Linked DNA regions of Natronomonas pharaonis DSM 2160. The main gene of each other region encodes a partner of the protein of the gene in region 3 in a complex. Links are inferred from orthologs where the notes say so. Each region holds a gene or a part of one and is shown on either strand. Other genes may lie near its edges.

What was found.
Region 1: the proteins of tuf (region 3) and rpl12p are in contact, whole or in part, in a crystal structure (PDB 3WY9), measured with the Pyrococcus horikoshii proteins. The link is inferred for Natronomonas pharaonis DSM 2160 from one-to-one orthologs. Residues at the interface, in WP_010885563.1 of Pyrococcus horikoshii: Lys125, Glu126, Phe129, Arg132, Thr133, Lys165, Leu166, Thr169, Lys324, Gln326, Leu359, Ala360, Ile369, Glu372, Ile384, Ile422, Ser423, Gln425; in WP_010886059.1 of Pyrococcus horikoshii: Glu96, Glu97, Leu100, Leu103, Ser104, Ala105, Leu106, Phe107, Gly108.
Region 2: the proteins of tuf (region 3) and NP_RS09105 are in contact, whole or in part, in a crystal structure (PDB 7CSL), measured with the Pyrococcus horikoshii proteins. The link is inferred for Natronomonas pharaonis DSM 2160 from one-to-one orthologs. Residues at the interface, in WP_010885563.1 of Pyrococcus horikoshii: Val16, Lys20, Ser21, Lys62, Arg65, Glu66, Arg67, Gly68, Val73, Ala74, His75, Ile88, Asp89, Ala90, Pro91, Gly92, His93, Asp95, Phe96, Lys98, Asn99, Gly103, Ala104, Asp227, Val228, Tyr229, Ile231, Val234, Val237, Val239; in WP_010884146.1 of Pyrococcus horikoshii: Phe4, Leu6, Val7, Val9, Arg11, Met13, Pro14, Thr15, Asp16, Pro17, Leu38, Ala39, Lys40, Glu44, Pro45, Ile46, Ala47, Phe48, Gly49, Leu50, Tyr56, Leu58, Arg60, Asp61, Glu62, Glu63, Tyr65, Ser66, Phe67, Asp68.

The regions. Positions count from the first base shown.
Region 1 is NC_007426.1:2,159,098-2,168,700, forward strand. The notes cover bases 2,595-5,370. They hold rpl12p (50S ribosomal protein P1), read right to left. Parts: upstream 4,270-5,370; coding sequence 3,919-4,269; downstream 2,595-3,918. Other genes in these bases: NP_RS10970 (tripartite tricarboxylate transporter permease), read right to left, coding at 2,595-3,813; NP_RS10980 (50S ribosomal protein L10), read right to left, coding at 4,276-5,340; NP_RS10985 (50S ribosomal protein L1), read right to left, coding at 5,337-5,370. Outside these bases: cysS (cysteine--tRNA ligase), read left to right, coding at 1-1,164; NP_RS10960 (hypothetical protein), read left to right, coding at 1,202-1,954; NP_RS10965 (PadR family transcriptional regulator), read right to left, coding at 1,970-2,461; more of NP_RS10970, read right to left, coding at 2,590-2,594; more of NP_RS10985, read right to left, coding at 5,371-5,975; NP_RS10990 (50S ribosomal protein L11), read right to left, coding at 6,162-6,653; NP_RS14625 (hypothetical protein), read right to left, coding at 6,766-6,930; NP_RS10995 (OBG GTPase family GTP-binding protein), read left to right, coding at 7,034-8,149; NP_RS11000 (hypothetical protein), read right to left, coding at 8,159-9,322; NP_RS11005 (VOC family protein), read left to right, coding at 9,443-9,603. UniProt on the Methanocaldococcus jannaschii protein: Forms part of the ribosomal stalk, playing a central role in the interaction of the ribosome with GTP-bound translation factors.
Region 2 is NC_007426.1:1,770,518-1,780,314, reverse strand. The notes cover bases 870-3,839. They hold NP_RS09105 (elongation factor 1-beta), read left to right. Parts: upstream 870-2,206; coding sequence 2,207-2,473; downstream 2,474-3,839. Other genes in these bases: NP_RS09090 (DUF655 domain-containing protein), read left to right, coding at 3,375-3,839; NP_RS09095 (RNA polymerase Rpb4 family protein), read left to right, coding at 2,976-3,332; NP_RS09100 (50S ribosomal protein L21e), read left to right, coding at 2,686-2,979; NP_RS14165 (HVO_2753 family zinc finger protein), read left to right, coding at 2,019-2,201; tmcA (tRNA(Met) cytidine acetyltransferase TmcA), read right to left, coding at 870-1,905. Outside these bases: more of tmcA, read right to left, coding at 1-869; more of NP_RS09090, read left to right, coding at 3,840-3,950; NP_RS09085 (16S ribosomal RNA methyltransferase A), read left to right, coding at 3,999-4,823; NP_RS09080 (mechanosensitive ion channel family protein), read left to right, coding at 4,848-6,128; NP_RS09075 (HemK2/MTQ2 family protein methyltransferase), read left to right, coding at 6,125-6,700; NP_RS09070 (methionine synthase), read left to right, coding at 6,741-7,724; NP_RS09065 (methionine synthase), read left to right, coding at 7,721-8,791; NP_RS09060 (hypothetical protein), read right to left, coding at 8,810-9,073; ndk (nucleoside-diphosphate kinase), read right to left, coding at 9,137-9,598; NP_RS09050 (50S ribosomal protein L24e), read right to left, coding at 9,599-9,797. UniProt on the Methanocaldococcus jannaschii protein: Promotes the exchange of GDP for GTP in EF-1-alpha/GDP, thus allowing the regeneration of EF-1-alpha/GTP that could then be used to form the ternary complex EF-1-alpha/GTP/AAtRNA.
Region 3 is NC_007426.1:152,478-162,251, reverse strand. Bases 4,425-7,371 are described here. They hold tuf (translation elongation factor EF-1 subunit alpha), read right to left. Parts: upstream 6,559-7,371; coding sequence 5,290-6,558; downstream 4,425-5,289. Other genes in these bases: NP_RS00760 (homoserine dehydrogenase), read right to left, coding at 6,726-7,371; rpsJ (30S ribosomal protein S10), read right to left, coding at 4,978-5,286; azf (NAD-dependent glucose-6-phosphate dehydrogenase Azf), read right to left, coding at 4,425-4,638. In the rest of the region: NP_RS00805 (histone deacetylase family protein), read right to left, coding at 1-406; NP_RS00800 (histone family protein), read right to left, coding at 403-840; NP_RS00795 (single-stranded DNA binding protein), read right to left, coding at 891-2,294; NP_RS14000 (DUF309 domain-containing protein), read left to right, coding at 2,687-3,271; NP_RS00785 (nicotinamide-nucleotide adenylyltransferase), read left to right, coding at 3,320-3,826; more of azf, read right to left, coding at 3,871-4,424; more of NP_RS00760, read right to left, coding at 7,372-7,673; NP_RS00755 (amino acid-binding protein), read right to left, coding at 7,670-8,194; NP_RS14295 (hypothetical protein), read left to right, coding at 8,629-8,934; NP_RS00745 (hypothetical protein), read right to left, coding at 9,074-9,262; NP_RS00740 (RNA-guided endonuclease InsQ/TnpB family protein), read left to right, coding at 9,346-9,774. UniProt on the Methanocaldococcus jannaschii protein: GTP hydrolase that promotes the GTP-dependent binding of aminoacyl-tRNA to the A-site of ribosomes during protein biosynthesis.

The DNA.
Region 1 (9,603 bases), 2.0 Mb from region 3 along the record:
AACCTCAAGCGGGCGGAGGTCTACCCACGCGTTTCCGAACACGTCCCCGAGATTATCGACCTCATCGAGACGCTCGTCGAGCGCGGCTACGCATACGAATCCAACGGCTCGGTGTACTTCGACGTGACCGAGTTCGAGGAGTACGGAAAGCTCTCCAACCAGCGGCTCGAAGCCGTCGAGGCACAGGGGCCCGAGACCGAACAGGCCGAAAAGCGCCATCCGGCCGACTTCGCCCTCTGGAAGGCCGGCGGCGTCTCCGAATCGGCACTCGAAGAGCACCGCGATGCTGACTGTGAGTACGCTACCGAATCCCCCGCCGGCCAGACGTGGGCGTCCCCATGGGGCGAAGGACGCCCCGGCTGGCACATCGAGTGCTCGGCGATGTCGATGACGCATCTCGACGACTCCATCGACATCCACATGGGCGGCCGCGACCTCGTGTTCCCGCACCACGAAAACGAAATCGCCCAAAGCGAGGCCGCCACCGGCGAACAGTTCGCCCGCTACTGGCTCCATGCCGACCTCTTCCAGATGGACGACGAGAAGATGTCCTCCAGCCTCGGCAACTTCATCCCGGTCTCGGAGGCCGTCGCCCGCTTCGGCGTCAACCCGCTCCGGATGTTCTTCCTGTCGGCGTCGTACAACTCGACCCAGACCTACAGCGAGGCAGCCATCGAGGAGGCACTCGAACGGTGGGACCGGCTTGCGGCCGCGTATGAACGGGCTGCCGCGGCCGCTGACAGCCCTGCCGCGGGGACAAAGGTCGACTCCCCGCTCGGTGAGGCGGTCGAAGCAGCCGAGGCGGCGTTTACCGAGGCGATGAACGACGACTTCAACACCCGCGAGGCGCTGTCGGCGCTTTTCGACCTCGCAAGCGCCATCAACAGCCACCTCGACGACCGCGACCGCTACGACTACCGGGCGCTACGCCGAGGTATCGAGGCGTTCGAGCGGCTCGGCGGGGACGTCCTCGGCTTCGACTTCGACGGCAGCGCCGACGGCGAGGCGGCGCTGGCTGGCGAGCTCGTCGAGCTCTTGCTCGAGGTCCGAGAGGCCGAACGCGAGGCCGAAAACTACGAACGGGCCGACAAAATCAGAGACGACATCGAGGCCCTCGGCGTCGAGATACAGGACACCGACGACGGCGCTGAGTACCGACTGTAGGCAAAACACACATATTTCGGTGTAAAAAAGCGTGCGTATGCCGCCCGAGCCCCTCCAGTCCAACGGCTCCTGTCCCGAGCAGACAGCCGACAGCGAGACACCGAGCGGCGGACAGCCAGACACCAACCGGCATCGACCCAAGGCACTCGGTCGTATCGTGTATGTCTGCGCACAGGCCGGTTCGGCCGCGTTCTTTGTCGGAATTGCCCTCGCAGGGGCGGTCGTTCGGCTCCGGGAACCGGAGCGTCAACTGGCCGAAATAGACGCCCCGAAGTCGGCGTTTAGCACACTACCGGACACGACCGAAGCGCTGCTGTGGACCCTGTTTCAAGCCCACGGCGTCGATATCACCGTCAGGGAGAGCAGTACTGCCCCGGAAACGTCTGCGGCCATCGCGGACGCAGCCATCGTCGACCCTAGCTGGCTTGTTGTGGCCGTGCCGCTCGTGCTGCTCGCTGCCGGGGGTGCCGCCACCGCGGCTCTTGCTCCCCAGTCGCTTTGGGGGGCTGCCGGGACAGGTGCCGCTATCACGGTTGCGTACGCGCCGCTCGCGGCGCTTGCGGTGTGGCTTGCCACGTACTCGCCGTCGACGGTGACGATGGGCATCGAAGGCGACCCTGGTCCGGGAACGGCCGTGTTCGGTGACGGGTGGGCCGTCGGGTTCAGCATCGGCCCCGACCCGCTGGCCGCGGTGTTTGTTGCCGGCATCGCGTATCCAGTCGTGTTCGGGGCTGTCGGTGGTGCCGCAGCGCATCTCAAAAAGCAGAGCCGCTCAGAGCCGAGTCAGTAGCCGCCGCGAGAAGCGTCAGTCGTCCATTTCGTCGACATCAATCTCGTCCAGCGCTCGGCTGAAGACTAATCCGAGCGCGAGGTGCTGCTGCATCGCCGCCTGAATCTCGCCCCGGACTGCTTCTGTGTCATCGATAGTGTATTCCTTCGTCTGGACGAGCTCCCGCATCTCAAGTAGGTCGTCCGCTTCGAGGTCGTGCAGCATCGGATACACTGTTCCGGGGCTCAACTGTGCGCCGAAAAATCGGCTGAGGTCCTCCATGATGCCTTTCCCGTGGGTGTCCGTCGAACGAAGGCCGACAAGCAAAAGCAGCAGCTCCGGCAGCGACTGCTTGATAAGTCCGTCATCGACATGGAGCGTTCCACCCTCGAACAGCGTCTCGGAAGCCTCTGTGACGACCGCTTCGGTCCGTGCCGCCGGGTCGGCGTCGTCGCGTGTTGCGTCCCCGTCCCCGAGTTCGGTCACCAGCCGCTCCAGCGTCGGTTCGACGTTACCTTGGGAGCTCATTCGTCAACCACCTGCGTGTGAGGCATACTCGCACAAAGAGAGTCATGTTATATAAATGTCCGGTAATGGAAGGTCAACAAAAACAGTGAAAAGAAGGTGCGACGACGGCTGCTCGTGATGCTTGGCGGCTACGTGAAAAGAATTGGACAGATTAACACACCCATCAGATTCGCCCGTCGCGCCCGGTATCGGGCCGGAACAAGGCCAACAACGGCGGCAGCGGCATACGCTACGACACCGACGGCACCGGCAAAGAGAAACGATACTGCCGCGAGGCCACAAAGCAGCGCCACCGAAAGCCGGGCAGGGTCGAGCGCGCCGACGACAGCGAGATATCTGTCGCCGACGAGTGGAACGGCGACCACGCCAACGAGCGCTGAGACGCCGACCGAAGCGAGCAGGTGGGGGACCGAAAGCGGGACCGACGCCGCCTCGACAGCGACGAGAACGCCTGTCCGCGGCGACCCGAGGGCGATGAGCGCAAAGAGCGCAAAGACCGTGTTTGCTGTATTAACGCCGGATGTGGCGACGATGAACCCCCGGGCACCGTACCGGCCGGGGACGGCAAGCAGCGCAAACGTCGCGGCGATGGCACTGGAGACCGCCGGGACGTAGCCAACAACTGCGCCGGCAGCGGTCCCCAGTCCCGCGAGTCCGGTGACGCTCCGCCCCGAGGCAGCGATTTCGGGGCCGTCCTGTGGCGGAATGCCGTCGCCGCTAATGGCGTCGACGAGCACCGGCGCGCCGAAGAGCCCGGCAAAAAGCGGCGCAAGCATTCCGCCAGCAGAAAGCGGCGCTTCGGGCGAAAGCGAAAGCGTCGCGACGCCTAGCAGGCCGCTCAACCCGAACGAGACGGCGGCGACGAGCTTGCGACCCGGAGTGGGCTCTGTCAGGACGAGTGCCGCCGCGACAGCCATCAAGACGAGCGATAGGTGTGCCCGAAGAACGGGCCACACCGCCGTCATCAGCCGCGTTATCGGAACGGCGAGTGGGACCGCAAGCGCGACCGCGATGCCGCTACCGAGTGCCGATAGGCGCAGCGCTTCACGCCCACGCCCCTCCAACACGAGCCGGTGGCCGGGGAGCGCGGCGACGGCCATCGCCGGGTCGGGGACGCCGAGCGCGAGCGTCGGGACGATTTCGAGGAACGTGTGGACAACCCCAGCGGAAAGCATCGCCATCCCGACGTACAGCGGCGGCCCCGGTACCGACGGGGCAATGCCAGCAAGCAGCAGCGCCATGTTGTTGGCGTGCAGTCCCGGGACAAGCCCGCTCGCGGTGCCGAGCGCGATGCCCGCCGCGACGAACCCGAGGGCGACTGCCGTCTCTCTCGGCGCGAGAACCACTTCCATCGGAGCGTCTGGCGTCGCTATCCTACATAAGCCGCCGGGAGCGACACGGCCGGGCCGGTAGCTGTCGCTGGGTGAGAGAAAAAACGGGAGAAGGTGGTGTCGGCGTTATCCGAACAGTTCGCCGAGGCCTTCGCCGCCGTCCTCGTCGTCGCCGTCGTCTTCGGCTTCCTCTTCGGCTTCCTCGGCCTCGTCGGCGTCGCCGCCTTCGTCGGCTTCCTCGGCCTCGTCGGCCTCGGCAGCGCCGCCCGCGGCAGCGCCACCAGCGCCGCCAGCGGGGACGGCTGCGGCCGTCTCGATGGCCTCCTCGACGTCGACGTCCTCGAGTGCGGCGACAAGCGCCTTCACACGGGACTCTTCGACGTCGACGCCGGCCGCGTCGAGAACGTCAGTGAGGTTGTCTTCGTTGAGCTCTTCGCCAGATTCGTGCAGGATGAGTGCTGCGTAAACGTATTCCATTGTAAATCACCCGAACATGTCGCCGAGCGCGTCGCCACCGTCGCCGTCTTCCTCGTCGGCGTCGTCGGCGTCGTCGGCATCGTCAGCATCGTCAGCATCGCTTTCGTCTGTCTGTTCTACGTTGCCGGTATCGTCCTCGTCGTCAGCCTCGGCAGCCGAATCGGCTGCAGCCGGCTGTTCGACGTCCTGGAGTTCCTCCGGGAGCGCCTCCTCGTCGTCGATCTGGGCCGCGAGCGCACGAACCTGTGCGTCGGCCTTCGAGACGAGGTCGTCGGCGAGGTCGGGGCTCTCGACAGCAGCCGACAGCCCGACGGATTTGGCTTCGCCAGCGGCCTTCGCAAGCATCGACGGCGCGGTGCGCGCGGTCGGATACTCGGCGTTGACCGAGAGGTTGCGAGCGGCGCTTGCGGCCGACTCGATGTCGGTCCGGTAGGACTCGACATCGATGTCGAGTTCCTCGGGGGAGAACAGCACGCCCTCCGAAGAGACACCGCGGAGGTCAAGGCCGACCTCCTTCGGCTCGATACCGAGCTCGCTCAGGACGTTCGATAGGTCCGAGGAGACCTCCTCGCCGGCCGAAAGGACCGTCGAATCCTCAACGACCTTGATGGAGCCGCCCTCGATGCGGGCGTTGGCGCCGACCTGCTGGAGGTCGCCGACGAACGGCCCGGGGTCGACGCCGGTGTCGCCCTCCGGAATGACGATGTCGTTGGGGGCGACCTCGCCAGCGTTGATGGGCGCGGGCGTCTTGGACTCTTCGAGCTGCTGGTAGAGTCCGAAGGGGTTGTCGTTCGTGCCGATGAGCCCGACCTGCCCTTCGACGTGCTCGACGAGTTCTCCGAGGCCGTCGCCGCCCTCGTTGAGAGCCCGTTCCATCAGGGTGTTCCGCGAGACGCGCAGCGCAGCGGTGCCGTGTAGGTCACGGCGCATGTCCTGCAGCTGGCGGCTCGGAATGCCGGTGATATCGACGACACCGACGGACTCGTAGCGTTCGAGGAACGCCACGAGCTCGTCAATTTCTTCCTGCTTCCACTCAGGGATCGTCTCGGTTTTGCGAGCTTCGGCGCTCATGCGGGCACCTCCACAGCTGGCCCCATCGTCGTCTTAACGTACACCGTATCGATGTTCTGGGGGCCTTTTTCCAGATCCGTGAACAGGCGTCGAAGGATGACGTCGACGTTGTCGGCGATAGCATCGGCGTCCATATCCTCCGCGCCGACGCGCGTGTGGAACGTGCGCCGTTCGCCGGACCGGACCTGTACGGTGTTCTTCATCCGGTTGACCGTCTCGACGACATCGTCGTCGGGCTGCAGGGGCGTCGGCATCTTCCCTCGGGGGCCGAGCACGGTCCCGAGGTACCGACCGATGTCCTGCATCAGGTCAGCCTCCGCGATGAAGAAGTCGGTCTCATCAGCGAGATCTTTCGCCGCATTGTCGTCGTCTCCGAGGTCTTCGAGGTCGTCGCTGTCGAGTACATCGTCAGCAACGTCCTCGGCACGGAGGGCGGTTTCGCCCTCTGCGAAGACGACGATATGCGTGTCCTGGCCCGTACCCGAAGGTAGGACGATGCTCTCGTCCACCCGGTTGTTGGGGTCTGCTAGGTCTAGGTCGCGCAGGTTGATAGCGAGGTCGACCGTCTCACGGAAGTTCCGCTCGGGTGACTCGCTCATTGCGCGAGATACTGCGTCCTCTATCGAATCTGCCATCGTTCACCTCCGTAGTTGCAGCCACATGGGCTACTACGGCGTGAAACAGGCTACGCCTGTCTCATTTCGAGGGATGGGGATGACCTACTTAAGGCCGTCGAACCAGCGGCGGTATGCCGACCGCTCCCATCGGTAGCGACAGCGATATCGCACGCGGCGAGAAGCGAATAAAGAGCGACGCTCGGCTTAGGCCGCCGGCTCGGCTTCGGCGAAGACGTCGTCGAACTCGCCGTTGTCGAGCCGCTGGTTGAACGTTCGGGCGTCCTCGCCCTCGATGGTAACACCGAGGGAAACGCAGGTGCCGGCGACTTCCTTGGCGGCGTTGCGGGTGTCGTAAGCAAGCAGGTCAGGGAGCTTCTGCTCTGCGACCGTCTTGAGCTGTTCGGCGGACATGTCGGCGACGAACTCCTCGTTGGGCTCGCCGGAGCCGGTCTCGAAGTCGAGTTCGTCCTTGATAAGCGCCGCCGTCGGCGGGACACCGACGTCGATATCGAAGGAACCGTCGTCATCGTAGTCGATGGTGACGGGGACTTCGGTGCCGTCGAAGGCTTCAGTCTGGTCGTTAATCTCGTTGACAACCGCTTGCACGTCAACCGGCGTCGGGCCGAGTTCGGGGCCGAGCGGCGGCCCGGGGTCGGCCTGCCCGCCGGCGACGAGCACTTCGATAGTTCCAGCCATACACGAACGGAGTGTCCGGGCGACTTTAAGGGTTGTCGATTCGTTCCGACGTGGGACTGTCGGACACCCGCTGCTGGTTTCGGCGGTGGTGGAGTCGCCGATAACAGCCGTCTCAGGCGCTAACCACAAAGAGCCCGAAGACAGCCGCCGCGACGAGCACGCCGCCGACCCACCGGAGCCCGTAGTCGAACGCCGTCGAAAACACGATGTGGAAGACGCCGACGAACGCGAGGCCGACACAGGCGAGCGAGTACGCGAGCTTCTGCTTGCTCTCCATGCAGCACCGTTGCGGCTCGAAGGCCATAGCCCTGTACGTTCCCGAAGCCGAGACGGCCGGCCAACCGAACGGCTTTTTCCGCGGGGACGTTAGGACTCACCCAATGGGGCTCAAAGAGGAAATCGAGGCGATAGAGGAGGAAATCGCCAACACCCCGTACAACAAATCGACCGAGCAGCATATCGGTCGGCTGAAAGCCAAGCTCTCCGAAAAGAAGGAGAAGCTAGAGCGACGGCAGTCGTCAGGAAGCGGTGGTGGTGGGTACGCCGTCGAGAAACACGGCGATGCGACCGTCGCGTTGGTCGGCTTTCCCTCTGTCGGCAAGTCGACACTGCTGAACGCCCTGACGAACGCCGAAAGCGAGACGGGCTCCTACGAGTTCACGACGCTGGATGTAAACCCAGGGATGCTGGAATACCGCGGGGCGAACCTCCAGCTGCTCGACGTGCCGGGGCTCATCGAAGGGGCCGCCGAGGGCCGTGGCGGCGGCCAGGCGGTCCTGTCGGTGGTTCGGACTGCCGACCTCGTGTTGTTCGTCCTCTCGGCGTTCGAAATCGACCAATACGAGCGGCTTAGCACGGAGCTGTACAACAACAAGGTTCGTCTCGATACGGAGCCCGTTCAGGTCAACATCCGCAAAAAGCACAAGGGCGGCATCAATCTCACCACCTCTGACAGGGTGAGCCTCGACGACGAAACGATAATGGGGGTGCTCAGACAGTACGAGTACGTCAACGCCGACGTGACCATCCGCGAAGACCTCACCATCGACCAACTCGTCGACGCGCTACAGGACAACCGCGAGTACCTCCCCTCCGCGGTCGCGGTCAACAAGGTCGACCTCATAGAACCCAACTACGTCGAGACGGTAAAGGAGAACCTTCGCGCCCACGATATCGACCCCGAGGAGGCGGTCTTCATCAGCGCCGAGAAAGAGAAGGGACTCGAATCACTGAAAGAGACTATTTGGGAGAAGTTGGGCCTCATCCGGATTTACATGGACAAGCCCGGCCGGGGCATCGACCGGGACGAACCGCTCATCCTGACTGAATCGGAAAACACTGTCGACGATGCGCTCCAGAAGCTCGGGGGGAGCTTCGACGACCGGTTCCGCTTTGCACGCGTAACCGGCCCGTCCGCCAAGCATGACGAACAACAGGTCGGCCGCGACCACGAGCTACAGGACGAGGACGTGCTGCGAATCGTCGCCCGGAAGTAGAGCCGACAGTTAGTCGTCTGCCGGCACCCGCCAGCGGCCGTCGACGGTGAGCCGGTCGCCGTCGATGTCGATGTCGCGGGTGCTCGCTGAGGTGCCGATATCGTTTTCGTGGGCCGCCCGCTCCGGCGCGTCACCCTCGGGATAGACCGCTGCGAGCGTCGCCGACCCCTCCTCCGGTCCAAGCGTCAACGAACTCACGAGGCCAGTAGCCGCATCGAGCGATTCGCCGCCCTCGATTGCCGTCTCTGCTGCGGCCTCGTCGGGGTCGATGCCCCACGCGCCGAGTGTGATGTGGCCCTCGCCCGCGGTCGCCAGCGCCCACGCGGCATCGTCGTCGCCGGTAAGTCCCGATTCGTCGCCGGCGACGATGTCGAGGGCAGCATCGATATCGCCTTCATCAGTCAACGAAACGACAACGACATCGTCGGCGACAGCGAACGCGAGCCCCTCGGTGCCGAAGAGTCCGTCGTCGGTCCCCTCGTAGACATCGAACGCGCCGCGCTCGTCGGCGAGTTCGAAGCCGTCGCTCGCGGCGACAATCGCTCGTGCGTCGAAGGCTCCGCGGAAGACACCGACGCCGTCGGCGACGAGTATCGAGTCGATGCGGACCGACTCGTCGATGTCGGTCCCGCCATCGTCCTCATCAGCCGGGGCGTCAGCATCGCCATCGGCCCCGCCGTTTGCTTCGTCCCCGTCGGCGATGTCGTCCCCGGAGCCGTCCTCGGGCTCCGCTTCGGTATCGGGAACATCGTCGCCGAACGGCGCAAGCAGTTCGTCGCCGAAGCCGTAGGGGGCAGCACCGAAGCTGACCGTGAGCGAAGCGACCAACAGCCCGCCGATGGGGTACCCAATCAGCGGGTCGACTTCCGCGACGGTCCCGTCAACTCCGAGGCTCGGGTCGACGGCATCCGGAAGTTCCTCCGCGTACGGTCGGTCGCCGTCGTCGGTTCGAAGCCACTCGGCGTCGAGATGGACCGCGAAGACGCCGTCACCGTCAGCAGCCAGCATGTCATCGGCGTAGGCGGGCGGGTCCTCGCCGAGGACGCCCGAACAACCAGCGAGGGCTGCAACCGCGGCTGCTCCCGTCGCTCCGAGAACGGTGCGTCGGGTCGGCTGGAGCTTTCGGTTGTCCGGCGGCGAGTCCTCGGCTCGGCGGCGAGTGTCGTCTACCATCGTCCGAGTGGAGCGACGCCGGCAAGCCGTATAGGTCGTGTGGCCGTCCACACCGGGTGCCTTTTGTGGTCGACGGGGGTTTCCGGCATCCTTTCGGTGCTGGCGGCGCTTCCGTCCCACATGGACGGCATACTCGACCACACGATGATTCGCGTCGAAGACCTCGATGCGTCGCTGGAGTGGTACACCACGCACCTCAACTACGAGGAGAAGGGCCGCTGGGAGGCCGAGACGTTCACCAACGTCTATCTCGGTCCGGAGGACGCCGGCGACGCTGCCGC
Region 2 (9,797 bases), 1.6 Mb from region 3 along the record:
TGCCGTCGACAACGGGTCAGTAAGCGCAGGCGGCAACCGGGCGTAAAACTGCCGTTCGTGACGGTCGGTCAACTGCGCCCCAGTTTCGGAGAGCGGCCGGACCATCAGCACCGAACGCTCGCCGCTCGTGTCGTTTTGTGTCGTCGATAGGTGGACGGGGCGATAGTCGTTTGCCGACCAAAAGTCCAAGAGCGGCGGCGTCACACCGTAGCTGACGCTGAGATAGTCGACGCCGGGCGGCCACGCCGACGAAAGCCGTGGCCGCTCGTTGAGTTCGGCCTCGATTTCGGAGAGCAGCCGGGAGCCAAGGCCCCGTGAGCGAGCCGCGTGGTGGGTCGCGATGCGGAGCGTCCGAACGCCGACGGGACCGCAGGCATCAGGGTCCCGAAGCTGACTCGCCAGCACATCGGGCACCAGATTACCCCTGATGCGGCTTCCTTCGTAGACATCGACAGCGATGTCGTCGTTGAGGCCGCCCTCGCGGGCCAGTAGGGCGACCGAAACGACATGGCCGTCTGCGACCAGCGCGCGGGCAGCGATATTCGGCGCATCGAGCAGACGTGCGAGGTCGTTCGGCTCCGTCCGGTAGTGTGCGTAGACGAGCAGTCCGAACGCCTCCCGGAGCAGCCGTTCGTCGTCGGCGAGCGTATCGGCATCGAGCCGACGGTACGCCGTCTCCGCTGTACTGACATCCTCGACCAGCGGGTCGACAGGCGGGCTGGCATCGAGCAGTAGCGCCCGGAACAGCCACACCTCAACTGGGTCTCCCGGCGCATAACGTATCGGCTCCGAAAGCACCTGTGTCGTCGTCTCGTGGGTCTCGGTGAGCGTTTCACGGAACCGGACATCGAAGCCGCGGCCGGCCCCCTCGTAGCCACGGACCGTCGTGGCAAAGCAGGCCGACGGGGCAACCCCAAGCAGTGATTCGAGCGTCCCGACGGGAAGCGAAGCAGCCTCGTCAACGATGAGTGCGTCCGCCGATGCGTCGGCGGCATCGGCCGGCGACAGAAACCGAACGCGACCCCCACTGTCGGCGAGCAGCGCCGGCGAGCGGTCCCCGTCGCGGGCGTCGTCAGCGAGCGCCCCGAGTGTATCGAGCAGTTCGGCAGCGCGGTCGAATCCCTCTGCCGCGTTCCGGTACTGGGGTGCGGTAATGAGTACGTCGCCACCATCTGCGGCCAGCGCCGCCGCGGCAAGCCCAGCCGCGCTCGATTTTCCCCGCCCGCGGTCGGCCTCAAGCACGACGGCGGCCCCTTTCTTGCGGAGCCGCTCGCAAGCCTGCAGAGCGTCTCGTTGGTCGCTGGTACGGCAGGCCTCGTAGGCAGCGTCGGGGAACACATCGCCCGTCGAGTGTCGCTCATTCGGTGTCGGAAGCCGTGGCGCAGGGTTTGTCCGGCCGTCTTTCAGTAGCCGGTCGCTGTCGACATCGACAATGGCGATGCCCCGGTGGGAACGCAGGGTCTCAACGAGACGGGTACGGAACCGGTCGCCGACATTCGCTTCCGAGAACGGCGGAACAGCAAGCGTCGTCTCGAAGCCGTCGACGCGGTCCGGCCACGACGAAAGCGGTGGCGTGAGGACAACGAGGAGGCCGCCGCCGTCGACGGCTCCGACCGCGCGGCCGAGCGCGTTCGGCCGGCAGCTGTCGTGGCAGTCAAAGACGACACACGCCCGCGTCGTTCCGAGCAACTCGTCGGTTCGCTTCGGTGCAACCCCCGCGCCAACCGGCAGCTCCTGCTCGCTGACAGCGGCGACTTCCGTTCTGTCGATGCCTGCCGCCTCTACGGCCGCCGCTGCCCCTCGGTAGCCGGCATCACGACCGCCGGCCAGCACGAGCAGGCGGCGCTCGTTCGTCGCTGACGCCTCCGAGCAGAGCCCACGCGCCGTCTCCCGGACGGTGTCCATGCGGGAGCCAACGTCGGCGCGGCGGAAGGCTTCGTCGGTCGCCGGCTCCGGACGGAGCAGACGCCTCGGCGTGCTTGGCAAGGGTTAAATGGCGCGGCACCGGACGGAGAGGTATGAGTAGCACAAGCGACAAACGCAGGGACCACTCGTGTATCTCCTGCGGTATCAGCATTTCCGGAACGGACGCGGCGAAGTTCGACTGTCCGGAGTGCGGAACGCTGATTTACCGCTGTTCGAAGTGCCGCAAGCAGAGTAACCTCTACGAGTGCCCCGACTGCGGGTTCACCGGACCGTAACAACCATGGGAAAAGTCGCTGCCAAGATGAAAGTCATGCCGCAGAGCCCCGAGGTCGACCTGGACGAACTTCAGGACCGCCTCGAGAACTCCCTGCCAGAAGGCGCGAAGATCAGCCGCGTCGACCGCGAAGACGTCGCCTTCGGCCTCATCGCGCTGTTCCCGACGGTTATCATCCCTGACGAAGCCGGCGGGACCGACACCGTCGAGGACGCCTTCAGCGGCGTCGACGGTGTCGAAAGCGTCGATGTCGACGAAGTCGGCCGGATATAAACCACCATCTCTCCGTTTTCCAAAGCGAGCACACCTTGATAGCCGCCGGTGTCAGGGTCTCGACCCCGCGTTCCGAGACCGTTACTTTGATGCATAATACCTCGAATACTTCGGTGCGGCCGGCACTCCGCCCACGGCGAGTGGGCGGCTGGGGAAGGAGCGTCGCCGGAACGCACCTTTTATGTGTGGGTCCTGTTTAGGGTGGGTCAAGAATGCCTAGTTCGAACGGTCCACGTCAAGCAACTCGTAACAAGCTGAAAAACGACGCTCGCGAACGCGGTACGTCGCCGCCGCAGCGTTCCATCGAAGAGTACGACGACGGCGAGAAGGTCCACCTCAAGCTCGACCCCTCGGTTCCGAACGGTCAGTTCCACCCGCGATTCAACGGCCGCACCGGAACGGTCGTCGGCGAGCAGGGCGACGCCTTCAAGGTCGAAATCGAAGACGGCAACGTGACCAAGACGGTCATCGCCGCCCCTGCACACCTTCGCCGCCAGCAGGCATGACGATATTCAAGGAGGTACTCGACGAAGAGTACCTCACGACACCGGAGGCCAAGGAGCTGCTGGCTGACATCGAGGCCGAGCGCGCGCTCGACGAAGACCGCGAAATGCGGTACGAACTCGCTCGTGCCATCGAGCACGTCAACCGCTTTGCCCTCCTCGACGTCGAGGAAGCACAAGCGCTCGTCGAGGACCTACGGGAGCTCGAGAAGGTGGACGAGGCAACCGCCTACAAGGTCGCAAATCTCCTGCCGGAAGACCGCGACGAGCTCCGGACCGTCTTCGCACAGGAACGGTACTCGCTTTCGGGCGACGAACTCGACGACATTCTCGACATCGTCGCCAAGTACGCCTGAATCGACCCCTGTTTTAAATATCGGCTTCCCGTACGTGGGTGTATGAGCGACGACGGAGACGACACCGCAGCACGGACAGCGGTCGTGTTGGATTTCTTGCCGCGGGGGAGCCCGAGCGACGACCGACCACAGTACGAGAAGTCCCCGGTCGCCTTCGCGGTCGGCGAGGAGGACTTCCAACTCGTGGAGGCGGCGCTTACCGACGACGCCGGTATCAACATCGGCGACCGAATCGAGATTGATCCGGTCGGAGACAACGTCAAAGACCTCCGGACCGTTGAGTATAGGGACCTCACGAGCACCGCCGAATCGGAACTGGAGTACGCTATCGAGTCGATAATCGATGCCGACGAGGCGCAGTTTGTTGATTTCTACAACGACGCCCAGCCGATTACGACCCGGCTCCACGTGCTGAACCTCCTGCCGGGAATCGGGAAGAAGCTCCGGAACAACGTCCTCGATGCCAGGAAGCGACAGCCCTTCGAGGATTTCGACGACATCGAGGAGCGGGTTTCAGGACTCCACGACCCCAAAGGCGTGCTCATCGAGCGAATCACTGAGGAGCTACAGGAAGACGACCTGAAGTACCGCATCTTCGCCCGCCGTGACGACGAGTAGCGGCAGTGAAGGGTGAACCATATACGACTCGCGGCATAGACTGCTGATATGCGCGACCCCGACGCGCTCCTCGTCCGGGCAGGCGTCCGCGGCGACCCGGAGCGCGACCAGCATTTCCTCATCGACGACCGCGTTCTCGACCGCCTACCGGGCTATCTGCCGGACTCGGCCGACACTGACCACGTCCTCGAAATCGGTGGCGGGACGGGGGCACTCACTGACCGACTGCTTGACGTCGCCGACCGCGTGACGGTTATCGAACGAGACCCCGGGCTGGCGACGTTTCTGACCGACGAGTTCGCCGACGAGATCGAGGCGGGGTCGTTGACCGTCATCGAGGGGGATGCACTGGAGGTCCCACTGCCCGATTTTACTGCATCCGTGTCGAATCTCCCGTACGGGGTTTCCTCGGAGATTGCGTTCCGGCTGCTGCCCGAAAAGCGGCCGCTGGTGTTGATGTTCCAGCAGGAGTTCGCCGAACGGATGGCTGCGGAACCAGGGACAGACGAGTACGGACGGCTCTCGGTGACGGCCGGCCACTACGCGGATGTCGAGGTTGTTGAGCCGGTGCCGAAAGAAGCGTTTTCGCCGCCGCCGGCGGTCGAAAGCGCCGTTGTGCGAACGACACCACGCGAACCGCCCTACGAAGTGCCGGACGACGAACTGTTTATGCGCCTCGTCCGGGCTGTTTTCACCCAGCGTCGTAAGACGATGCGGAACGCCGTCCGGAATACGACGCACATCTCCGGCATTGAAGACGCCGAGGCAGTCGTTGAGGCGGCCGGGGAGGACCTGATGAGCAAGCGGGCCGGGAACGTCCCACCGGAAGCGTTCGCCCGCCTCGCGGCCATCGCCGCGGAGGTCGACGGCTGATGTCGATACGGACTACCCATTGAGATGGTTCCCGCGAACTCGATACCGTGGTACTGGCGGATCATACGGCGTATCCAAGTAACGTTCGATACGCCGACCGCACAGTACGCTGCGACAATCGGGGCAGTAGTGACCTTCGTAGCCGTCTCGCTTACCGTCTACTATGGCGGCCGACGACTCAAAGCGCGTCGCGACCCGGACGCGGTAGAGGCGATGCAGTCGATTGCCATCGCCGTAACTGCCATCCTCGTGAGCGCCTTTCTGGTTGCGGTGTGGCGTACCTCTAGTGAGGTGATCGAGGCGCTCGGCTTTCTTTCGGTGACTCCCGAATCCGGCGTCAAAGCGCTTGTGACGGTTATCGTCGTCGCCGTCGGGTACGCCGTTACGCGGCTGACAAAGCGGTCGATAAAATACGGAAGTGGCCGCGTGACGATAACCCCACACCAGCGTGAGCTGGCCCACCATCTCGTTCAGATTGTGGTGCTCGTGCCGGTGTTGGCGTTTATTATTGCTCTCTGGGGCATTCCGGTCAGCAACATCTTCCTTGGGGCCGGTGTGCTCGGTATCGTGCTCGGCTTTGCGGCCAGAAAGACACTCTCGGGCATCCTTTCGGGGTTTGTCATCCTCTTTGCCCGGCCGTTTGAAGTCGGCGACTGGATACGCGTCGGCGAGCGGGAAGGCATTGTGACCGACATCACCGTCTACAACACACAGATACGGACGTTCAACGAAGAGCACGTGCTGGTGCCGAACGATACAGTGACGGAAAACGAGATTATCAACTACTCGAAGACAGACCGGCTCCGAATCGAGACCGATGTCGGCGTCGATTACGAGACGGACATCGGGACTGCGGCCGCTGTTGCGGCCGAAGCGATGGAGCGGGTCGAAGCGGTTGCCCCCCAGCCGTCACCGGATGTCATCCGACTGGAGTTCGCCGACTCGGCGGTTATACTGCGGCTACGCTACTGGATAACGACCCCGACGGTCCAAGAGAAGTGGCGTGCACAAAACGCGGTCATCGAGTCCGTCAAGCAGGCCTTCGAGGACGAAGGCATCAAAATCCCGTTCCCACAGCGTGAACTCACCGGACGAGCGGAAACCGGTGGATTCCATATTACAAATACTCCGACTGACAACGACGACAGCCGGAAAGCGGTCCGTCGTCGGCCGGGCGCAGGCGGCGACATTTCGGAACCAGTCGAGGACGACCTCGCTGACTCGGACGACGAGGAGAAACACCCGGCTGCCGATTTCGAGGAGTCAGTCACGGACCCGCCCGCAGACGAGGAGGCGAGACGGTGACGCTCGAAGACCGCCGTGAGATGCCGACTGTCTACGAGCCTGCGGAGGACTCACGACTACTGGCCGATACTGCAGTCGAACGAGTCGATGGCGGTGTCGCGCTTGAGGTCGGCGTCGGCTTCGGCTACGTCGCCGCGCAGGTCGCCAGCGCAACCGAGACCCGCGTCGTCGGCTGTGATATCAACCCCGAGGCGTGTGTGCGCGCCCGGGAAGCCGGTATCGAAACAGTGCGGTCGAACCTGACCGACCCCTTCGCGGCCGACAGCTTCGATGTTGTGCTGTTCAACCCGCCCTACCTCCCAACGCCTCCCGAAGAAGAGTGGGATGACCCACTGGAACATGCTCTCTCCGGCGGCGAAGACGGCCGCCGCGTGATTCGGCCGTTTCTTGACGACCTCGGCCGAGTGCTGCGGCCGGCCGGCCGCTGTCTCCTGCTCGTCTCGTCGCTGACCGACATCGATGCTGTCGTCAAACTGGCAGCCGACGCCGGCTTCGAGAGCCGTGAAGTGGCCGAGGAGTCGTTCCCGTTCGAGCGGCTCGTCGTCCTTGAAATAACCCATGCGAATAGCTGAGTAGGAAATATTAAACGCCGTCATCTCGTAGCCGGCTGCAATGACGGAGGTACTCGCTACGACACCCGGGCTGTATCCGCTGCCCGACTGGGCGAAAGACGAGCTGTCGGACCTCAAAGGCCATCAAAAGGACGACCTGATTTCCGGCGACGAGTCCGACGCCATCGTCGACGCCTACGAACGCGCTCGCGCTGACGTGCTCGAATGGCAGACCGACGCCGGAATCGACCGCGTCGTCGAAGGCCAGCTCCGGTGGGACGACATGCTCGCCCACCCGCTCTGTGTCCACGACAGCGTCGAGACCCGCGGTATCGTTCGCTACTACGACAACAACAACTTCTATCGGGAGCCGGTCGTCCAAGACGCGCTGACTCCTGACGGCGACGTTGCCGACGAGATTGCCGCCGCCGACGGCGTGAATCAGGCCGTCCTCCCCGGCCCCTACTCGCTTTCCGAGCTCGCGACCGACGAACATTACGGCGACGACGCCGCGTTCCTTGACGCTGTCGCCGACTTCCTCGCCGCGGAGGCGGGGGCGCTCCCCGATGTCGAGACGCTGTTCCTGTTGGAACCGTCTCTCGTCACCGACGCCCCGGACGACGGGGCCGACGAGCGTGCCAGCGAGGCCATCGACGCCGTTGCCGACGCCGTCGACGCCGAGGTCGTCGTCCACACGTACTGGGGTTCGATTCCGGAGAAGCCCTACGCCCACCTGATGGACGCCGACATCGATGCCATCGGCTTCGACTTTGTCACCGACCACGAAGGAAGCGTCTACAACATTCAGGAATACGGCACGAAGGACAGCATCGCACTCGGCGTCGTCGACGGGCAGAACACGCTCGTTGAGACGCCCGAGGAAATCGCCGAACGCGTCGAGTGGGTCGAAGAGCAGGTCCCTGTCTCCGAGTTCGAACAGCTCTATGTGACATCGAACACCGAGCTGTTCTACCTGCCGACAAACAAGGCCGAAGCGAAGCTGAACGCACTTGCGACCGCCGCAGCCGAGGAGGTGCCCCGATGAGCAACCGTTCCCTTCCCGAAACGAGAGCACAGTTCCGCCCGAAGGACCATCCGACCGAGCATTTCCTCCTGACAACCGTCGTCGGCTCCTACCCCAAGCCGAAGTGGCTCAACCGGGCGAAGGAACTCGCCGAGGACGACGACCGGGACTTCGACGACGACGACCTCGAAGAGGCCCTTGACGACGCTGCTCGACTCATCACCGAAGAACACACCCGCGCCGGGCTAGACGCCGTCGTCGACGGCGAGATGCGCCGCAACGAGATGGTCGAGTACTTCGCCGACCGCATCGACGGCTACGAGTTCAACGGCCCAGTCAAGGTCTGGGGGCACAACTACTTCGACAAACCCTCCGTCGCCGACGAGGTCGCATACGACGAGCCGTGGCTGGTCGACGAATTCGAGTTCACCACCGGTGTCACCGAGCGACCGGTAAAAGTCCCGATTACCGGCCCCTACACGCTCGCGTCGTGGTCGTTCAACGAACACTACGAGGGCGAGGCGGAACTGGCCTACGAGTTGGCCGACCTCGTCAACGAGGAAATAAACCGGCTTGTCGAGGCCGGCTGCCGATACATCCAGATAGACGAGCCGGCGCTGGCGACGACGCCGGACGACCACGCCATCGTCGGCGAGTGTCTCGAACACATCGCCGACGGTATCCCCGAGGACGTCCGTCTCGGGCTACACGTCTGTTACGGCGACTACTCGCGCATCTACCCGGAGATTCTGGACATGCCGGTCCATGAGTACGACCTCGAACTCGCCAATGGCGACTACGAACAGCTCGACGTGTTCAAAGAGCCGACCTTCGAGAAAGACCTCGCACTGGGTGTCGTCGACGTTCACACGACGGACGTCGAGACCGTCGAGGAAATCAAGGAGAACATCATCAAAGGCTTCGAGATCGTCCCGCCGGAGCGGCTCACCGTCTCGCCCGACTGCGGCGTGAAGCTGCTGCCCCGTGAGGTCGCCTATCAGAAGATGGAGAACATGGTTGAAGCGGCCCGACAGGTCGAAAAAGAGCTCGACGCCGGCGAGATAACCGTCGGCTACGCCGGCCAGTAAGCGGTTTTCGTCTTTTTTTTATTCGTCTGTCTCGTCACCGGTTGCGGCCGCATCCTCGGTGTCGCTGGAGGCTGCGACCAGCGACAGAACGATGCTCCCGACGCCGGCCAGCGCAACGAGTACGCCCTCGGTACGGACCGCCGAGACGTACCAGTCGCTCGGTTCGAGGTCTTCGGGGTTTTCGTAGCCGACAAGCACCATCCGCGTCAGGTACTCGAGTTTCTTTTCCGGGAAGACGGCGGCGAAGACGCCGTATGCGACCGCGAGTGTTTTCCAGAACATACCGATGGCTACGAGCGGGGAGGATATAAAATCGGGGAGCGCGTCGGCCGCGGTCAGCAGCCGTTATTCGTAGAGCCAGGGCTCGTCGATGCGCTCGTAATCCTGCAGTTCGTCGTCGTCGAAGAACAGCCCGATTTCGCGCTCGGCGGAGCCGGGCTCGGTGTCGGAGCCGTGGATAACGTTGCGGCCGAGGTCAAGCCCGAAGTCACCGCGGATGGTGCCGGGCGCGGACTCGGCGGGGTCGGTCTCGCCCATCATGGTCCGGACCTGCGCGACGGCGTCCTGTCCTTCCCAAACCATGGCAAAGACCGGCCCGGAGGTGATGAACTCCTTGAGCTCGTCGAAGAACGGCTTGTCGACGTGCTCGGCGTAGTGCTCGCGGGCGAGCTCGTCGTCGATTTGCATGAACTTGCCGGCGACGAGCTTGAGGCCGCGGTCCTCGAATCGGGAGACGATGTCGCCGATGAGGCCGCGCTGGACCCCGTCAGGCTTTACCATCACGAAGGTGCGCTCGGTGTCGGCCATCTACGCTTGCACCTCTTCTTCGTCTTCCTCGTCGGCAGCCTCTTCCTCGGCGGCCTCAAGATCGGGCGTCTCCTCGGCCGCTTCGTCGGCTGCTTCCTCGTCGGCAGCCTCAGCAGCCTCGTCTTCCTCGTCGGCCGCTTCGTCTTCGGCTGCTTCCTCGCCACCAGTCCATTCGAGGTCACGGGCTTCGCGGCCCATG
Region 3 (9,774 bases):
TGTTGAAGAAGCAAAACCCCATCGCCTCGTCGATTTCGGCGTGGTGTCCCGGCGGCCGACCGATAGCAAACGGCGTTTGTCGACCGTCAGCGCCGCCGATGGCTTCATCAACTGCCCACGAGGCCAGTCCCGCCGAGGCTAGTGCGGCCTCCCACGTCTCCTCGACGGCAACGGTATCAGCATCCCACGTCCCGCCGCCGTCGGCCATGAACGCCTCGATGTCAGCCACGTAGTCGGCGTCGTGGACGGCCTCTATTGCATCCCGCTCCGCGAGCCGGCCGTCCCGGTATTCGACGCCGTGCCGCCGCTTGAGGCCGCGGCGGATAGCCCGGAGACGGTCTGCCGTCTCCGGATGACGTGACCCGGTGTCGTGTTCCAGACAGGCCTCGCGGTAGCCAAACCTCATTCGAAGTGTGGTTTGAGTTCGTAGTACGTTTCGATATCGTCGGCCTTGACGGTCCGACGGTCGGCGTGACGAGCGAGAATCGCCGCGGCCGTTGCGACGGTGTCCGCGTACGCCTCAAGCTCGCCCGCGAGGGCGATACGCGCGTCCATCGAGACTCGATACCGGTCGTCGATGTCGAGCCGTGCGATTCTGTCGACAGGCGCAACCGGCAGTTCGAGTTCGTCTTTATCCCCCGGCGTTGACCCGAAATCCTCCGCCATCAGCGTCTTCCGTCCGTCCGCCGTCGCCCGTTCGGCCGCCGTTTCCGCGAGCGCCGCACCGTGGTCCTGTATCCGGCGGGCGAGTTCTTCGGCAGCCTCGGCACTGACCCGCAGTTGCCCCGCGTTCCGTCTAATGATGGTATCGACTGGGGCGAACGGTAACTCGACGCTCATATCCCACACGCGGGGCGAGTCGGCCTTAATCTTTGCGAGGCAGTGCCGCACTAGAAGACGTCTTCGGCCACGAACCGCTCGCCGTCACGACGGCCGCGGACCGTTACCTCCTGTCCGAGATGGACTTCGGCGTCCGTTTCGACGTGAATCGTCTCGTCGCCGTTGTCGAGGATAACCGGGTCTGCGGGCTGGACGACGGTTCCAGTAACCGTTTCCGGTTCATCACCCGCATCGCTTGCGGCCTCGTCGTCGGCTGCTGGGTCGCTGCCGTCGCTCCCGTCGTGAGCCGCTGCCGAACCACCACTAAACTCGTCGAGCCCGGCGGAATCACCGCCACGGTCCGGGTCATCGTCGTCAAGGACGACGACCGTCGACTGCCAGCCGGCGGACGCTTCGAGGTCGTCCTGCCAGCCGTCCTGGATTTCGACATCGGCACAGAACACCTCGTCACCGGGGCCAACATCAAGGTCGGCCTTTTCACCCCACAACGCCACTCGAATGTCGCCCGTGTTGTCCTGCAGCCGGACGTTTCTAACCTGTCCTTCGCTGCCGTCGTCGCGGTCGAAGGTCCGTTTCGGGTCCGCAGAACGGACGACGCCGGCGATATCGACCGTCTCGTCTATGGCGATGCTGTCGATGTCGGTTGCGTCGGGGACGAACTCGACGGATTCATCGAGCTCGTCGATGTCGCTTCTGGAGCCAGCATGGAGTTCGAGGTCGCCCTCGCGTTCCCGGACGTAGCCGTCGACGATTTCGACGCTCTGGCCGGCTTCGAGCGCCTCGGCCCGGTCAGCCTGTTCGTCCCACAACGTAACCCGGATTTTCCCGGTCTCGTCGCCGAGCGTCAGGTTCGAGACGCGGCCCTCGCTGCCGTCGTCGCGGTCGAAGGTACGGACTGCGTCGGTATCAAGAACGACACCGCGGAGCGTCACGTCGGACTGCCCCATCGAAAGCGAGTCGGCCGTCGTCCGTCCGTCGAGGTCGACTTCGATTTCGGCTTCTTCGTCGGCCTCGATGCGGTCGGCGCTGACTTCGACACCGCTGTAGCCGTCTTTCGGACGGCCCTTGATGCGGAACACCTGCCCGGGTTCGACCTCCTCGTCGGCCGCGACGGCGTCGTCGTCCCACAGTGCGACTCTGACTGTCCCCGACTCGTCGGCGACATCGAGGTTGAGGACGTGTCCGTCCTCGTCGTCTTCGCCGTCTCGCTCGAAGGTCCGCAGTTCGCCGACGCTTGCTACCTTACCGAGGAACTTCACCTCCTCTAACCCCGGTTCGATGTCGGCGATGGTTTCGACCTCGCCGCCGTCGAGGTCGTGTGCGATGAGCATCGCGGCCGTCTCCTCGTCGGCCAACCCGCCCATCTGTTCGACCTTCGCTTCGACGGCCTCGCGGAACTCCGACTCGGATACGTCCGCGTCGAGGTCCTCGTAGATGTCCTCGATAGCGCCCATTGTCAGGCTGATTGACGGCTGCCACGCGAAAAGCGTTGTCGTTGTCGTCGCGTCGTCGTCTCCACTGTCTGTCGCTCCCGTAGCCGTCCTCCGTCTGCCACCGCAACCGGAATTGCTGTCAGCATACGTCGGCTGCCCCCGTCCCCGTACAAGAAGCTTCGGCCGCTCCGGCGGCGTTCGTCGCCCTCCTTGCTGGCGCTCGAATCGTAACCCCTATACGTCACTCCGGGTTACGTGTGAGTGAGTCCGGGTAGGGTAGTGGACTATCCTCTTGGCTTGCGGAGCCAGGGACCGGAGTTCAAATCTCCGTCCGGACGTTCTTCACTGACAACTCATCGAACAGCCGTGCCTTCATCCGACAGACTGACGCCTCCACACTCACGACTGTCTGTATGGAGGCGCTTCGCGCCGGCCTCGCGCTCTACAATGCCGGCCACTTTCTCGCCGCACACGAGCCATGGGAAGACCGCTGGCTTGACGCGCCGCCGGAGTCCCGCTCGGACTGTTTGCAGGGACTCATTCAGGCGACAGCGGCCATTCATAAAGCCCGGACAGGCAACTGGTCGGGGGCCGTCGGCCTCGCCGAAAGCGCTGTCGACTACCTCGCCGATTGTGACCGCGTCGCTGTCGGTTCGCTTGTCGATTGGCTTGCCCGGCTCGCTGCCGACCCCGAACTCGCCGAACGCGAGCGGCCGCCACAGCTACGGCTCGATGGCAACGTTGTCGCCGTCTCGTCGCTTCGGGTCCCGGCGCTCGCCAGCGCCGCTGCCGCGCTCGCTGCGGTCCACGGTGACGACTTTGTCGACACAGCGCTTACGTACGCCGCTGCCGACCTCGATTCGGAGGCGACGAGCCCGCTTCTTGCGCCGCTTCGCGCGTACGTCGCCGAAGGAACACCCATCGCCGCGACCCGTCTCGAACGCCGCGTCGAGAAACGAACACGACGCGACGACGACGTAGAAGGTCTCTTCGATTGACCCCGCACCGACCGATACGTTATCTGTCTTGGGCCTCGCGTTGCGGATATGCGTGGCCTGCTCATCGGCCGGTTCCAGCCGTTCCATTTGGGGCATCGCTATCTCATCGAACAGATCGACGAGGCAGTCGACGAGGTCGTTATCGGCATCGGCAGCGCCGGCCAGTCACACACTCGCGAGAACCCATTTACCGCCGGCGAGCGCGTCCATCTCGTGCAGGATGCTCTCGAAGAACTGGACGCCAAGACGTATCTGATTCCCATCGCTGACATCGAGCGAAACGCGATGTGGGTCACCCATATCGAAACCCTCTGTCCGGAGTTCGACGTTGTCTACAGCAACAACCCGTTCGTCGAGCGGCTCTTCGAGGAGGCTGGCTACGAGGTTCGCGGGACACCACTCCACGAGCGGGACCGCTACTGTGGCTCGGAGATTCGCCGTCGAATGGTCGCCGGTGACCGGTGGCGACCCCTCGTCCCTGACCCGGTTGCTGCCGCTGTCGACGATATCGGCGGCGTTGCGCGCCTGCAGAAGATAACCGACGACGACACCTAACTCGCTGCGGTGCGTCCCGACCACAGCAGCCAACGGCTCCAGCGCTACGCGTCGTCTTTCGGCGTTCCGTCGAAGTGGTAGTCTGCGGAATTGTCCTTCGGTTCGTATCCGAGTACGTCTTTTGCCCGCTCCAGCGAGTAGTACTTGCGGTCGTTGTCGGAGATACCGTAGACGATTTCGAAGTCGTAGTCGGCCTGCAGCGCCCGGTCGTGGAGGTGCGCACAGTCGCGGTAGGAGAGCCACATGGCCTGTCCGCGCTCGTACTCCTTCGGTGGATGCCCCTTGGTGAGGTTTCCGATGCGGATGTTGCAGACATCGATACCGTACTCGTCGTGGTAGTAACGGCCGATAACCTCGCCGGTCGCCTTCGAGATGCCGTAGTGATTGCCCGGCCGCGGGAACTCGGTGCCGTCGAGCCGGAAGTCGTCATCGGTGCGGTAGAGCTCCGGCTTCCGGTCCGTCTCGAAGTGACCGACCGCGTGGTTCGAGGAGGCGAAGACGAACTTCTCGACGCCGGCCTCGATGGCCGCATCGTAGAGCACCTTCGTCCCGTGGATGTTGTTCTCCAGCACGGAGTCCCACGGTGCGTCACGCCGGGGGTCGCCGGCGAGGTGGACGACTGCCCCGACATCTTCACAGGCCTCGGCGACGAGTTCCTCGTCGCTTACGTCCCCGACAAGGTATGGATGGTCCGGGTCGAACGGCGGTGGGTTGTGAAACAGATACCGCCAGTCGTACTCGTCGGCCAATCCTTCTCTGATGGCCGTTCCGACCGACCCCTTGGCTCCCGTGAGCAGCACGGTCTCGTCCATTTGTGTCGAGACAGGCGGCAAGCCGGTAAGAAACGTGCGGTTCGGAGCAGCCGCGATTGTGGCTGCGGGTCTGTGCGTTAGTGGCCGCTCCAGCTCCGTCGGCGAGGGAATGAGTCGAGCGAAGCGAGACGAATGGACTCGCGGCGCAAAATAGTGGACTCGCCGGGATTTGAACCCGGGGCCTCTTCCTTGCGAAGGAAGCGATCTGCCGCTGATCTACGAGCCCGCATCAATCGGTTATCGATTCGGTCGTTTGAACCTTCTGATTCGCAGCGTTACGGAAAGCGACCGGGAGCGGTCGCGCGTGAGTGCTGCGGCGGACACGACCCGCGCGGCGCGTTAGTCCTCGAGGACGATCTCGATTGAGACGTCGTTCGGGACCTGAATCCGCATCAGCTGGCGGAGCGCGCGTTCGTCGGCGTCGATGTCGATGAGCCGCTTGTGGACGCGCATCTCCCAGTGTTCCCACGTCGCGGTCCCCTCACCGTCGGGGGACTTGCGGGCGGGAATCTCCAGCGTCTTCGTCGGGAGCGGAACCGGGCCGGAAAGCGTCACGCCGGTCTTGTCGGCGATCTCTCGGACATCGTCGCAGATGTCATCGAGGTCTTCCGGGGCCGTGCCCGCGAGGCGAACGCGTGCCTGCTGCATGCGTTATCGCTCGTTGACGCTGAGGACCTTGCCGGCCGCGACGGTCTGACCCATGTCGCGGATGGCGAAGCTGCCCAGCTCGGGGATCTCGTTCGAGGACTCGATGCTGAGCGGCTTCTGGGGTCGAACCGTCACGACAGCGGCGTCGCCGGACTGGATGAAGTCCGGGTTCTCCTCTGCGACCTCGCCGGACGACGGGTCGATCTTCTTGTCGATGGATTCGATGGTACAGGCGACCTGTGCCGTGTGGGCGTGGAAGACAGGCGTGTAGCCGGCCGTGATGACCGACGGGTGCTGCATGACGACGACCTGTGCCTGGAAGGTCTCGGCGACCGACGGCGGGTCGTCGGCGGGACCACAGACGTCACCACGTCGGATGTCGTCCTTGCCGACGCCGCGGACGTTGAAACCGACGTTGTCGCCGGGTTCGGCCTTCGGGACCTCTTCGTGGTGCATCTCGACGGTCTTGACCTCACCGGAGACGTCCGACGGCTGGAACGAGACGTTGTCGCCGGTGTTGAGGATGCCGGTCTCGACACGTCCGACGGGGACGGTACCGATACCGGAGATGGTGTAGACGTCCTGAATCGGCAGTCGCAGCGGCGCGTCCGTCGGCGGCTGCGGCTCCGGCAGGTCGTTGAGTGCCTCAAGCAGCGAGGGACCGTCGTACCACGACGTGTTCTCGGAGGCTTCGGAGACGTTGTCGCCTTCGAACGCCGAGGTCGGGATGAACTTGGCGTCCTCGGTGTTGAAGCGAACCTGCTCGAGGAGCTGGTTGACTTCGTCGACGACAGCCTTGTACTTGTTCTCGTCGTAGTCGACGAGGTCCATCTTGTTGACCGCGATGATGAGTTCGTCGATACCCAGCGTTCGGGCCAGGAAGACGTGCTCTTGGGTCTGCGGCTGGACACCGTCGTCAGCAGCGACGACGAGCACCGCGTTGTCGGCCTGGCTCGCGCCAGTAATCATGTTCTTGACGAAGTCGCGGTGGCCCGGACAGTCGACGATGGTGAAGTAGTACTCGTCGGTGTCGAACTCCTGGTGGGCGATGTCGATGGTGACACCACGCTCTCGCTCCTCGGCGAGGTTGTCCATCACGTAGGCGAACTCGAAGCCGCCCTTGCCCTTTTCTTCTGCTTCTTCTCGATACTGTTCGATGACGTGCTCGGGTACGCTCCCGGTCTCGAAGAGGAGCCGCCCGACCATCGTACTCTTTCCGTGGTCGACGTGGCCGATGACGGCCAGGTTCTGGTGGGGTTTGTCTTCGCTCATTTGTTTTCTCACGCGCAGTGGCGCTGTATCGGAGTCTTTTGTCGGTCCCCCGTAAAACGATTTCGAAAGGGATTCACCTGAAACCGGCCGCTTCGGGGCCTTTGCGAGCCGATACCACGGAAAAAGCAGTTGTCGTCAGTCTTCGGTTCGAAGCGTCGCTGGCGCCGCTACTCCAGTGGCGGCAGCCGACCCACGTCGGCGAGGACAGCGCTTGCGGTCTCCGGACCGCCGGCTCCGCGTCCGGAGATGTTCAGCTGGCCAGCGTGTGCTGTCTCGAGCTGGATGATGTTCAGCGTCCCTGAAACAGCCAGCGTCCCGTTCTCCGGGACTAGCCGCGGGGCGACGCTGACCTCGCCGTCGGAGACGTCACCGATGAGCCGGATGGTCCGGCCGTCTTCGGCGGCTAGCTCCAGCGCGCTGCCGGGGAGGTCGGCAATGCCCTCTACCGAGGCGTCTTCAAGCGTGTAGGTGTCCTCGTAAAGGACATTCGCGAGAATGACGCATTTCAGCGCCGCGTCGGTCCCTTCAACGTCGAAGGTCGGGTCGGCCTCGGCGACACCGAGGTCCTGTGCCTCCGCAAGGACGTGCTCGTATCCGAGCCCCTCAGCAGCCATCCGGCTGAGAATGAAGTTCGCCGTGCCGTTGAGGACGCCGCGGGCCGCGGTGACCTGCCCGTCGAGGTCGGCTATCGTCGAGAGGATCGGTATCGCACCGCCGACCGCTGCCTCGAAGCGGACGCTTCCGGCGGAGTCGGCCTCCAGCGACCGGAGTTCGTCGTATCGCTCGGCCACTGGCCCCTTGTTTGCGAGCACGACGTGCCGGTCGCGTTCCAGCGCCTGCTTGACGTGTGAAAAGCCCGGCTCGGCGTCCCCGAGCGTTGTCGGCGTCGCTTCGACGAGAACGTCGTAGTCGGCCTCCAGCGCCGCGTCGGCGTCGGCATCTCCAACCCGACCGTCGGTCCGCTTCCGCTCCAGTACTGCCTCGGCATCGAGCCCCGACTCGTCGACCGCCGCACTTGCGGAGTCGGCGACGGCGACGACCTCGTGGCCGTATTCGCCAGCTAGCTCTACGACAGCGGCTCCGACCGCGCCGGAGCCGAGCACCGAGAGCTTCATGCCGGCACCCCCGTCAGCGGCTCGACCACACGCAAATCCTTCTTGTCAGCGACATCCTGTATCGTCTCCAGCGCATCGCTAGTGTGGCCTTCGCTCGCCACCAGCCGGAGCCGAGCGCTCGACTCCTCGTCGGTCCCATCGGCCGCCGAAAGCGAGACATCGGCGACGGACGCGCCGCCACACTCCTGTATCTGCTGGAGCGTGTCCGACAGGTCGGTTTCGACGAGATGGCCGACAAGCACGACTGTCAGCTCCTCGCTGTATCGCTCCGCGCCGGCCTGGATGACGTTGACGCCGGCCTCCCGGAGCGCGTCGACGATAGTCTCGAACTGGGCCTCCGTCGCTTCGAGGTCGACCTCGACCGGGATGTGACCCCTCGGTGTGACGTTTCCGCGCTCGTGGAAGATGGAGAGCAGGTTCCCGCCGTTGTCGGCGATGGGTTCGAGTGCGCCCAACAGCTCGCCTGGCTCATCGACGAGTTCGAGACGTACCGTGTACGCGCGTACTGTCGCTTCGCTCATCGACTCACCTCCGGTTGTTCGCTCATTAGGTGTGTCTCTGTGCCGCCGGCTATAAGAACGCCGCCATTCGCAAGCGTGGCCGGTTTCGGTGTCGGCGGCCGGTCGGTTTCGAAACCCTTTTTGATAGCCTGCGCCTCGGTTCACGTGCGAGCCGCCTTAGCTCAGACTGGGAGAGCACTCGACTGAAGATCGAGCTGTCCCCGGTTCAAATCCGGGAGGCGGCATGGTTGTTTTACTCGGACAACATTCGACAGACAGCAACGCCTTACGGCGATTCTCTCACATATCTCCCGATTAGAGTTGACCATGGTTCCACTCGCGCCCCGACGCCTTCGGGCGCTTCACCCTACATTTGACTCGGCACTCCCTTGTAGTTACTCGTACCTCATCCTTCCAGAGAAACGACTAATGCACTCGAAAATGCAGGTATTGGTATGAGTTATGAAAAACCGGTTGAATGCGCTCTTTGTGGGGAAGGATTATTCGAGAAGGGTCCACAGGGGAACCCTCAGCGAATAGGAGAAACGGAATTGGTTGTTACATCGGATGAAAACGTAGCCAAAATGGAAATTCCTCCCAAAAAGAGAGGAGAGGTGACACGGGCATTTGCGCTCAAGATTGGTCTCTGTCCAGACTGTATCGACGACTATGACCTGCAGGGGAGTGGTGAGCTTGCGGACACCTACGATGACATAGTACTTCACAGAGCGAAAATCCTCCCGAAGAAAGAACCACCGTAATAAATAACCCTCCTGACACTCTCAGCCGATTCTCGGCCTCTCACGGCACTCTCAGCAATCTGACTCAATCCACAGCGGGAAACATCGGCCTTCGACTCACTCGGCTCTCACGGCCTCTCACGCGCGTAGACTGAATTGACTACTCAGCGTCGGATTCTAACTTCTCTGCATCCAACTCGCCGTCGAGATACTGCTCACCTTTCTCGGTGATACGATAGACGCCATCTTGATACAGCGAGGGAATCCCGCCCTTCCCGTGAGTGATGAGTGTTCCGACTGGTCGGAACCGAGGAGCGAACAGGGCGGGAGGGAATCGCGTAAGCTCCATACAGCAATCCACCGGCTACACCATGTCTGACTCCCCAACGTTGTGCCACAATATGAGTAACTTCTATAACAACTCAAATTCATATGGCAACTGTGGAGCTTCGACGTACTGCCGTCGTGAAACTCGACGTAGACGACGATGCTCACCGCCTTCTCCAAGAGACGATAGACCGCTTCAAACAGGCCGCTCAGATGGTTGCAGACGACGGCTGGAACGGGACAGAAGATGGCTACATCGTCACGTCGAAAACTGAGCTACACGACCGGACGTACGACGACGTACGCGAAGCCACCGACGAACTCAACGCTGACCTCGTATGCGCCGCTCGGAATCGAGCCGCCGACGCACTCGATTCCTGTGCCGAGAAACGCAAAGACGGGAAAAATCCCTCGAAGCCACAGTTCACATCCGATTCAGTCGTTTACAACCTCAACGCAATCACCTACTACGACGACTACGCCACGCTTGCGACCGTGGACGGACGTATTGAAGCTGAATACGTCCTGCCAGAC